2 regions of the Solibacillus sp. genome follow, and region 1 is predicted to be linked to the other one. Evidence: riboswitches for the same ligand, from Rfam matches in the RefSeq annotation. Region 1 holds a riboswitch; the other holds the start of a gene.

The links. A riboswitch is a leader RNA that binds a small molecule or an ion and turns the genes downstream of it on or off. The one in region 1 is predicted to bind preQ1.
Region 2: another riboswitch for preQ1. It lies ahead of ABS917_RS08155 (QueT transporter family protein); the one in region 1 lies ahead of queD (6-carboxytetrahydropterin synthase QueD).

The regions. Positions count from the first base shown of each region.
Region 1 is NZ_JBELZM010000007.1:115,341-120,885, reverse strand. Features, by position in the region: gene ABS917_RS09205 (NAD(P)-dependent alcohol dehydrogenase) at 182-1,291, shown strand; PreQ1 riboswitch class I at 1,639-1,685, shown strand; gene queD (6-carboxytetrahydropterin synthase QueD) at 1,838-2,311, shown strand; gene queE (7-carboxy-7-deazaguanine synthase QueE) at 2,304-3,032, shown strand; PreQ1 riboswitch class I at 3,148-3,194, shown strand; gene queF (preQ(1) synthase) at 3,316-3,816, shown strand; gene queC (7-cyano-7-deazaguanine synthase QueC) at 3,862-4,515, shown strand; gene ABS917_RS09180 (VUT family protein) at 4,525-5,073, shown strand; gene ABS917_RS09175 (hypothetical protein) at 5,174-5,500, opposite strand.
Region 2 is NZ_JBELZM010000006.1:96,630-102,174, forward strand. Features, by position in the region: gene ABS917_RS08140 (ABC transporter ATP-binding protein) at 1-202, opposite strand, end outside; gene ABS917_RS08145 (ABC transporter permease) at 195-1,235, opposite strand; gene ABS917_RS08150 (ABC transporter substrate-binding protein) at 1,336-2,352, opposite strand; PreQ1 riboswitch class I at 2,640-2,684, shown strand; gene ABS917_RS08155 (QueT transporter family protein) at 2,691-3,176, shown strand; T-box leader at 3,356-3,569, shown strand; gene ABS917_RS08160 (metal ABC transporter ATP-binding protein) at 3,692-4,675, shown strand; gene trpD (anthranilate phosphoribosyltransferase) at 4,681-5,545, shown strand, end outside.

The DNA.
Region 1 (5,545 bases):
TCGACATTTTTATAATAATGTTGAATACCAATACATCTTATGATTAGGTGATGAAAACCTATACAAAAATACTTTTATAATGATTGAATACAAATTTTCCGCTAACTATAATTAGTTCTAAATGAGTAATACTATCATACCGATAGAATCTTATTCATTTCAACTTTTAGGAGGTATTAACATGAAAATTCAAGCAATGGTAACAACGGATGTTACTAGTTTCGAACAACAAACTTTGATTTTAGACGAGCCTAAAGCTGATGAAGTACTTGTGAAAATCGTTGCAACGGGTGTTTGCCATACGGATGCAACTGTTTTAGATAAATCTACACCTGTTCCTTACCCAGCGGTACTTGGCCACGAGGGTGCTGGAATTGTAGAAAAAGTTGGGGCAAACGTAACGACAGTTCAACCAGGAGACCATGTGGTACTTGGTTTCACTTACTGCGGTCACTGTGATAACTGCTTAGAAGGTAACGCTGGTGGCTGTGAAAATATGCTTCCTCTAAACTTCGGGGGTAAAAATAAACACGGTGAGACGCCACTTCACACAGAAAACAATCAAGATGTATCTCAATTCTTTGGACAATCTTCATTCGCCACTTACGCCACAGTTGCTGAAGGTAATGCAATTAAAGTAGATAAAGATATTGACCTACGCTTTCTTGGACCATTAGGTTGCGGTATTATGACTGGTAGTGGTACTGTATTAAATTCACTTGCACCAGAACCAGGTTCAAGCTTTGTCGTTTTCGGTACTGGTGCTGTAGGATTAGCAGGTATGATGGCATCAAAAATTGCGGGATGCTACCCAATCATTGCTGTAGACATTCATGATAGTCGACTTGAATTAGCAAAAGAGCTAGGTGCAACACACACAATTAATAGTAAGCAAGAAGATGTAACAGCACGCATTATTGAAATCACTGGTAAAGGTGCTCATTATGCATTAGAAACTACTGGTGTTCCAGAAGTAACATTAACGGGCATTCGCTCATTACGCGTAAAAGGTGAAATCGCTTCTGTAGCTGTTGGAAAACGTGACTTAACTTTAAACGTGTTTACTGAGATTGTTGGTCCTGCAAAAACTTTAAAAGGGGTTATTGAAGGTGACGCAGTACCACAATTAATTATCCCAAAATTAGTTCAATTCTTTAAAAATGGCCAATTCCCGGTAGATAAATTAGTGAAGTTTTATGATTTTAATCAAATTGAACAAGCATTTGCTGATTCTAAAAACGGTTCAACTATTAAACCTATATTAGTTTTAGACAAGGCGTATAAGGCTTAAAACTAATTTCGCACATTTTTAAGGATATTGATTCACTTTAAATGAATATCAATTAAATATAATGTTAATATAGAGAAAAAAACGCATGATATGACTACAATATAAAAGTCCTTATGAGTCCGTTGTTTCTTAATAAAGTAGCGAATAATAAAAATTACTTATTAATCCGATACCAGAAAAAATAGCTGTTGAGTAAATACTAGACAATTTAAAAACTCCTTCCAATATCTAATTTACCTAAAAAATCTTCAAAGGTATCATAAGTAAGTGCCGTTTTATTGGAATTACATTTGAAATCTTCCGGAAACTTATATATTATAATCTTATACAATAACACCCGAAGTAAAACGGGAGAGGTTCATAGCTAATACCCTCTATAAAAAACTATGGAAACATGACAATTCGCCATGTCCATATAGGACATGGCTTTTTATGTTTTATTCATATGTTTTAATAGAACGATTCATAGCAACCTCTCTTGGAAAGTGTCGGAAACATTTTACGAGGGAGTTTTTTTATATTTATATGTGGAGGGGATTTTAACGTATGCCAGGTTTTAGAATTGTCGATAAGCTACAAAAAATGGATGTAGATATAAAAAAAAGTCAATTAAAGTATCATTCAAAACGGGTGCTTGTGAGTAAAGAGTTTACGTTTGACGCCGCGCACCATTTACATAACTATGAGGGAAAGTGTAAAAATTTACATGGACATACGTATCGTGTAATTTTAGGCTTGAGCGGCTATACGGATGATCGAGGATTGATGATTGATTTTGGGGATATTAAGGAAATTTGGAAGCAACAAATCGAAACGCACTTGGACCATCATTATATCAATGAAACGCTACCACCGATGAATACAACAGCTGAAAATATCGTTGTTTGGATTTATGAAAGGTTAAGTGAAGCTTTGCAAAAGGAGCAACGTTATGATGGCGCACGTGTAGAGTTTGTTAAGCTATATGAAACGCCTACGAGCTATGCTGAAGCAAGAAGGGAATGGATGGAAGTTGAGTAAAGTCCCTGTAATCGAGATCTTCGGTCCTACAGTTCAAGGTGAGGGTATGGTAATAGGTCAGAAGACGATGTTTGTACGCACAGCTGGATGTGACTATGCCTGTTCTTGGTGCGATTCATCATTTACATGGGATGGCAGCGGCAAGCATTTAATCAAGCAAATGACAGCGGAGGATATATGGGCGGAGTTAAAACGTCTTGGTGGAAACAGGTTTTCGTTTGTCACCATTTCAGGAGGAAATCCAGCTCTTCTTTTCAACCTAGGTGCACTGACTGCGATTTTGAAAGAAAATAATATAAAAATTGGGGTAGAGACGCAAGGAAGTAAGTGGCAGGATTGGCTATACGATATCGATGAATTAACAATTTCACCAAAGCCACCTAGCTCAGGCATGACAACAGATTTTCTGATGCTGTCCCATATTTTAGAGAAGTTGAAAATTCAAAATGGGAATCAGCACGTGTCGCTAAAAATCGTCGTGTTTAATCAAGAGGATTATGAGTATGCAAAAGAAGTACATCGACGATACCCAGACACCCCATTTTATTTACAAGTCGGAAATGATGACATTACCTCTTTAGACACAGGACAATTAGCAAACTATCTATTGGCAAAGTATGAAATGCTCATTGATCAAGTGATGATGGATGAACAATTAAACGATGTTAAAGTTCTTCCACAGCTGCATACTCTCATATGGGGAAATAAAAGAGGCGTGTAATTCAGGACAGTAAAATGATAGGGAATCTTAAGTAAGTTCAAATTATTTTAGAAATATTAATTTACATATGACAATATATATAATAAAATGAAAAACAATGAAATACCTGAGTTGTTCAGGAGAGGTTCATAGCTGATACCCTCTATAAAAAACTATGGATACATGTATATTACGCCATGTCCATATCGGATGTGGCTTTTTTTATGCCTCTAATAGTTTGTTTATAGTCGTTACAGCTAGCCCTCCTTGGAATACTACGGTATTAACTTAAGGAGGTTTTTTTATGTCTGGTCGTCACCAAACAGAAGGATTAGAGGATTTAACGTTATTAGGGAATCAAAATGTGAATTACACATTTGCATATGCACCAGAAGTATTAGAGTCTGTCGACAATTTACATGTAAACCGTGATTATTTTGTAAAATTTAATTGCCCAGAGTTTACAAGTCTTTGTCCGATTACGCAGCAACCGGATTTTGCAACGATGTATATTTCATATATTCCAGATAAAAAAATAGTGGAAAGTAAGTCATTAAAATTATATTTATTTAGTTTCCGAAACCACGGTGATTTCCACGAAGATTGTGTAAATATTATTATGAATGATTTGATTAAACTTTTAGATCCTCGCTATATTGAAGTATGGGGCAAGTTTACGCCACGTGGGGGTATTTCAATCGATCCGTGGTGTAACTACGGTCGTCCAGGTACGAAATATGAAGAAATAGCAAACTATCGTTTAATGAATCATGATTTATATCCTGAAAAAATTGATAATCGATAATTTCTTTATTCAATAAATTTTGCATGCAAAGAGAGGGGAAAAATAATGAAGCATGAAAAAGCCGTTGTTGTATTTAGTGGCGGACAAGATAGTACAACGTGTTTGTTTTGGGCTTTAAAAAACTTTAAAGAGGTAGAAGTAGTAACTTTTGATTATGGACAACGACATGCACTAGAAATCGAATGCGCTAAACATATTGCACAGGAATTGAACGTACGACATCATGTTTTAAATATGTCGCTTTTGAATCAGTTAGCACCGAATGCTTTAACGCGTGACGATATCGAAATAAATGAAGGAGAGGAAGGCGAGCTCCCATCTACATTTGTACCGGGTCGTAATTTAGTTTTTTTATCATTCGCAGGGATTTTAGCAAGCCAAATTGGCGCTAAGCATATTGTGACAGGTGTATGCGAAACCGATTTTAGTGGCTATCCAGATTGTCGCGATGCCTTTGTAAAATCATTAAATGTCACATTAAATTTATCAATGGATACATCATTTGTTATACATACGCCACTCATGTGGATCAATAAAGCAGAGACATGGGCTTTAGCGGATCAGCTAGGTGCGTTTGATTTTGTACGTCAAAAAACATTGACATGTTACAACGGAATAATAGCGGATGGATGCGGGGAGTGTCCGGCATGTAAGCTTCGTCTGCAAGGAATGGAAGCTTATGCACAATCGTTAAGATAGGAGGATTTTATGAGTAGAGTTTTACTTTATTTAATATCAATTGTTGCGGCAAATGTCGTAACAGCGAGATTTATGCCACTTGAATTTGGAATGTTTATTGTACCGATGGGTTCATTCTTTATTGGTGCGACATTTATTTTCCGCGACATAGTTCAAAATAAATACGGCCGCAAAAAGACATATGCCTTTATTTTCTTAGCGTTAGTATTATCAGCAGTGGTGTCCTATTTATTAGGAGATACATTGGTCATCGTTGCAGCTTCAGCGTTGTCATTTTTAGTAGCAGAAACGACAGATACAGAAATATATACACGTTTAAAATTACCGATGGCGTGGCGCGTGTTTTATAGTGGAATTGTAGGAGGCTTGTTAGATTCAGTTATTTTTGTAGTTGTAGGATTAAGTCCGATTGGTGCGGGCTTTATACCTTGGGTAGCCGTCCCTGCAGCTATAGTTGGTCAAGTGTTTGTGAAAATAGTGATGCAAATGATTGGCGCGGCTTTATTAGCGCAAGGTTTAGTGTATAAAGAAAAGCGTCTATCTAAAATATCTGCCTAATTAAGAATAGTACGCTAAATATATTTTTACCGCACTTACATTAATTAAGGTGAACCGTATCATAAGAAAGTCAGCCCATAAAGAAAACGAAGGAATCCTGTTAGATTCCTTCGTTTTCTAGTTTTTCTATAAATTTTTCAAGTGCTGTTTTTGCTTCAGGCGAGTTTAAATTAAATTGAGATTCATCCATTAATGCTGAGATAGGTCCATTTAAAGGTATAGTGCTCGCTAAATTTTTTAAATCTAATTTATGAATAGAGTCATCGCTAGCTTCCCCAAACGCTGCGATTAATTGAATCTCATTATTTTCAGATTGAACTAATGCCAGATTTCCTTGAGATTGATTGTAATCGAGTTGAGTAAGTAAGTAATCTTTTAGAATACTTATAATATCATCTTCATTTAACTTAAAATAGTTATGCTTCAAGTTGTAACACTACCTTCGTAAAATCTATAAAATACATTATTCATC
Region 2 (5,545 bases), on a different contig from region 1:
TGCCGTTAATTTCGACAGTGCCGAAATCTGGTGTTAACGCTCCGGAAATCATATTCATCATTGTCGATTTTCCGGCACCGTTACTACCGATAATTGTAACGAAATCACCAGGTGCCAAATGCAAGTTAATATTGTCCAGTGCAATTTTCTCATCGGGTGTACCTTCGTTAAATACTTTATTAATGCCATCTAATTTAAGCAAGGCTCTTCCCTCCCTGCTCAATATCTACTTTTGTCTGCTGTAATGCGAGACGTTCTTCCAAACGTTTTGCTTTTCTCTTTTTCTCTTTATATTTCCCTACGATTTGCGGTATTACTAGCGCTAAAATAACGATAACCGCCGTAATTAATTTCATATCACCCGAGTCAAGCCATTTTACACGTAACGCCAATGCGTAAATCATTCGGTAAATTATTGCCCCGGCAATAACTGCAAATGTGACACGAACAATCGATTTTGTTCCGAAAATTGCTTCACCAATAATTACAGATGCCAAACCGACAACAATCATACCTATACCTAAACCGACATCGGCAAACTTTGTATACTGGGCAATTAATGCACCCGATAATGCTACCATACCATTTGAAATTCCCAGTCCTAAAATGACTAATGAATCGGTATTTGCCGAAAAGCTGCGGATCATTCGTTTATTATCGCCTGTTGCACGGATTGCGAGACCGATTTCTGTTTTTAAGAACCAGTCTACTACTAGTTTAATAACCGTTGTAACAATAATCATTAAAATTAAAATTCCCCAAGTTGTTGGAACAGAAGCTAAGCCCATTGATTTCAGTACGTTTGTAATTGCTGAATCAATGCCTAAATTCGACCAGAAAGAGCCGAACGTCGAAAAAACTGTTTCTGAATTTAATAGTGGAATATTTGGTCGGGTTACACCGGTATCTGAGCTTAGCCCCATAATTCGAAGATTAATCGAATAGAGAGCAATCATCATTAAAATCCCTGCAAGCAGCGGATTTATTTTCCCTTTAGTGTGTAAAATTCCTGTCATACATCCAGCAATAAATCCAGCAACTGTTGCGACCAATGTGGCAAGGAGCGGATTATAGCCAAGCACGATCATCATCGCTGCCGTACCTGCCCCCGTTACAAAGCTTCCATCAACCGTTAAATCCGGAAAATCCAGCACACGGAATGTCAAATAAACCCCAAGTGCCATAATTGCATAGATGATCCCTTGCTCCACTGACCCAAACATAGCTGTAAACATCTCGAATCATCTCCTGACTTTTTTAAAAGTTTTAAGCAAGTCAGCCTAAACATTTTATACCTGTTTAGGCTGACTTGCTTTTTGTATAAATAAAAATGAACTATTGTACTTCTGCTTCCCATTCAGGCTTAATTTCCAAGCCTAGGTTTTCTGCAGTAGCTTTATTGATTACTAGTTTCAGGTTAGCCGGGTATGCAGCCGGAACTTCTGAAGGTGTTTTGCCTTCCAATAAAATTTGTGCTGCCATTTGCCCTGCTTCATAGCCGATATCGTAGTATTCGAAACCGTATGCTGCTAAACCGCCGCGCTCTACTGAATCAAGCTCACCGACAATAAGCGGTAATTTGTTTGCATCTGCTACTTCGATTACAGATTCAAGTGCCGATACGACCGTATTATCTGTAATAATATAAAATGCATCTACTTTTCCTACTAGTGACTCTGCTGCCTGACGTACTTCCGATGAAGCAGATACCGCTGCTTCCACAATAGTTACGCCTTCTTTTGCTGCAATTTCTTTCACTGCCGCAATTTGTGCAACTGAATTTTGTTCACCAGCGTTATATACCATCCCTATATTTTTTGCCCCTAGTTCTTTTAGGAAAGCAACTGTTTTCGGCATTGTTTCCGGATGTAAATCAATCGTACCTGTTACGTTAGCACCAGGTGTTGCCATTGACTCGATCAATTCTGCACCTACTGCATCCGTTACCGATGTAAAGATAACCGGAATATCAGAAGTTGCACTTTTTGCAGCCTGCGCTGAAGGTGTTGAGTTCGCGAAAATCAAATCTACATTATCCCCGACTAACTGCTGGGCGATTGTCATGTTCGCACTGTTATCATTGTTCGCAGATTTGTCTACGTATTCTGCTTTAATACCTGCATCTTCAATTGCTTTTTTAAATCCTTCTTTTGCTGCATCTAATGAAGGATGCTCAACAATCTGTGTTGTTCCGATTTTAAAAGTTTTGTCGCTATCTGCTTGAGTTGTATCTACAGCTTCGCCATTTGACGTCTCGTTCGAAGATGTGTCGCTCTCTTCCCCGCCACAAGCAGCTAATAATAAAAGAAGCCCGAATAATAAAAAGGACAGCTTCATTAAATTTTTTCTCATCTTATTTCCCCCTAGTTAACTTTATCGATTTAAAGCGCCGAACTTCATTTCGATGAAGTATTGAAATAATATTACCGCGTCATATTTAGATAGTCAATAACATTTGGAATGTTCTGAATTCATTCTAGGTAATGTGCCTCATTTTGGAATTTAGTTGATACACTTCAAACCGCTAAGCAACGCGGTTTGTTGAACTTTTTACTCTTTACAATTTTTTTGAGGTTTTAATGAAAAAAAAGTACTATATATCTTTACTTTTATTTTCAATATTGCTATGATTGCAGTTGCTTTGCGTGGTTCGTAACCATCCCACGTTAAAAAACTAGGAGGATTTCCATATGAAGGTAAAGTTTATTGCAGCGAGTGCTATTATTGCAGCATTATATATTGCTGTCACAATACTTGTTGCGCCAATTAGCTTTGGGCAAGTACAGTTCCGTATTGCCGAAATTTTTAACCATTTAGTCGCATTTAATCCGCGCTATATGTTAGGTGTAGTTTTAGGTGTTTTTATATCCAATTTCCTGATGTCTTCGATCGGTCCAATCGACTTAGTATTTGGTGTCGGACATACGATTATTACACTGGGAATTTTCATATTCATTTGTAAGTTTGTGAAAAACATTTGGGCTCGTCTAGTTATTAATACAACACTATTTACGTTTACAATGTTTATCATTGCAGCACAGCTGAATATCGTGCTTGGCTTCCCGTTCTGGGAAACTTGGCTGTTTGTAGCATTTGGAGAATTTGTTGTATTGGCGGTTGGAGCACCGATTATGTACACTTTAAATAAACGATTGGATTTCAAAAAATTAATCTAATATCGATTGTTTCACCAGCTGACTTTTTTTATGTCAGCTGGTTTTTTATTCAGCAAAAATGTTTTAGAATTGTTTGACATTTCATTTTTCAGTGTTAGAATAAAGCATAATTCAAATGTTATTTACGGTAGCAGGTTGCGGGAGCGTGACCACCGTTTTCGTTTAGTTGAGCTTAGTTGAGTAAATTGTTGAATAAGAAGAGTAGCATTTACCGTTTTGTCCAGAGAGCGTATGGCTGGTGAAAATACGCCAAAAGGTAAATGTGAATGGGCCTTATGAAAGCTGCTGGCGTTAGTCGGCGGACGGTACCCTGCCGTTATCAGGTTTAAGTGGAAGCAAGGTTTTTTCAGTTGCTTCAAACGAGGTGGCAACGCGGTGCAGATCGTCCTCAGCAAAAGTTAATTCTTTTGCTGAGGGCGATTTTTTTTATTCAGCAAAGCTTTATATTAATTACAAGATTGCTAAATAATCTGAATCGTAAAGGCGTAGTTTATTTCAAAAAAGGAGTGTTTCAAATGGTAGTTCAGCAACATTTTCGTACATCAATGAAAAAAGTAAATGGGGATTTACTGACACCGATTTCTATTTTCCAGCGACTGCAAGGTGAACGGAAGTTTTTATTGGAAAGTTCCTCTAAATATGATGGCAATGGACGCTATTCGTTCATCGGTGTCAACCCGCGCAAAACATATATCGGGACTGATGATCAGCTTTTAGATTATGCACATCATTCCAGTAAAGCCTACACATATGAAGGCGAGCTGATCCAACTATTAAAGCAGGTGATGCCGCGTATTTCATCACATACGGAATATCCGTTTACAGGTGGCGGAATTGGCTATATTCACGCATTGCAGAAGCCATTGCCTGAACTGCAGTTTCATGTTTACGATACGCTCGTTATTTTTGATCATTTAACAGATGAAATCGCTGTTTTCCATACAAATATTGAAGCAGAGCAAGTAGAACTAAATATTGATCAATTGATTGAACAGCTGTTTACAACACCAACACCTGAACAGTCGCCCTATACATTACAACATGTCGAAAAAGAGGAAAATGGACGTTATCGTGCGCAATTTACAGGAGAGGCCCTTTCCCTTTATCGAAAAATGCGCGTCGAACACGCTGCGCCATATATGTACTATGTCGAATTTGATGATTGCACAGTAATCGGCACATCAAAATCAAACTACATGCAAGTAAGGAACGGAAATATTTCCGTTACAAATGATGCTCCGTCAATCGAACGCTATAGTACAGAAAATTCGGTGCAGCAGCTTGCCAATGTTACAACAAGTACGTTAAGCCCTACCCTTCATGCAATCGATGTCGTGAAAGGGCTATTACCAGCACAAGGCTTAATCGGCTATATCGGCTTTAATGGTCAGGTCGATTTCACAACACCTGAACAGACGATAATAATTCAAGGAAATGTCGCACAGCTTCACTCGGAAGCAGATGAAGAAGCGCCATTCCACTCTTTACTGAAAGGATGATGAACATGTCTTTACTTCCATACATTGAACAGATTGAGCGAAAAGAGCACTTAGTTTTTGAGGAAATGCAGCGGGCGGCACAGCTAATTTTTAATGAGCAAACACCGAAAGAACAGATCGCCTCATTTTTAACGGCGATAAGCGCAAAAGGAGAAACAGCACATGAAGTTGCAGGCTTAGCTTCAGTAATGAAATCACATGCAGTTGCTGTCGACGTACCCGAAGGCATTTATATCGATAACTGCGGCACAGGCGGTGATGGACTTCAAAGCTTCAATATTAGTACAACATCCGCATTTGTACTGGCAGGTGGCGGCATTTCAGTAGCTAAGCACGGCAACCGGAAAGTATCAAGTGCCTCAGGAAGTTCGGATGTGTTGGAGGCACTTGGCATTACGCTGCTGCCGAATATCGAGCAAACATCCGAACTGCTCAGACAGCATGGTATCGCCTTCTTGCATGCTCCGAATATGCATCCGAAGTTAAAACGGATTGGTGAAGTACGACAGGCAATCGGCAAGCCGACAATTTTCAATTTGGTCGGCCCCCTGACAAACCCTGTCCCGTTAAAAACACAGTTTGTCGGCATTAACCGACCTAACTTCACGACCGATTATGCGGAAGTGCTCCATATGCTAGGACGTGAACGTGCAATCGTCGTGTCAGGTGCACAAGGGATGGATGAAGCATCGCTGGATGGTGAGAATACTTTTGTTCTGTTAGACCGGGGGGACATGATCCCATTTAAACTGCGTGCTGAAGATGTCGGCTTAGCCGCACAGCCACTTTCTGCAATTCGCGGTGGCACTCCTGCTGAAAATGCGGACATTATGCGTGACTTACTTAAAGGCAAACAAAGTGTGTATTTTG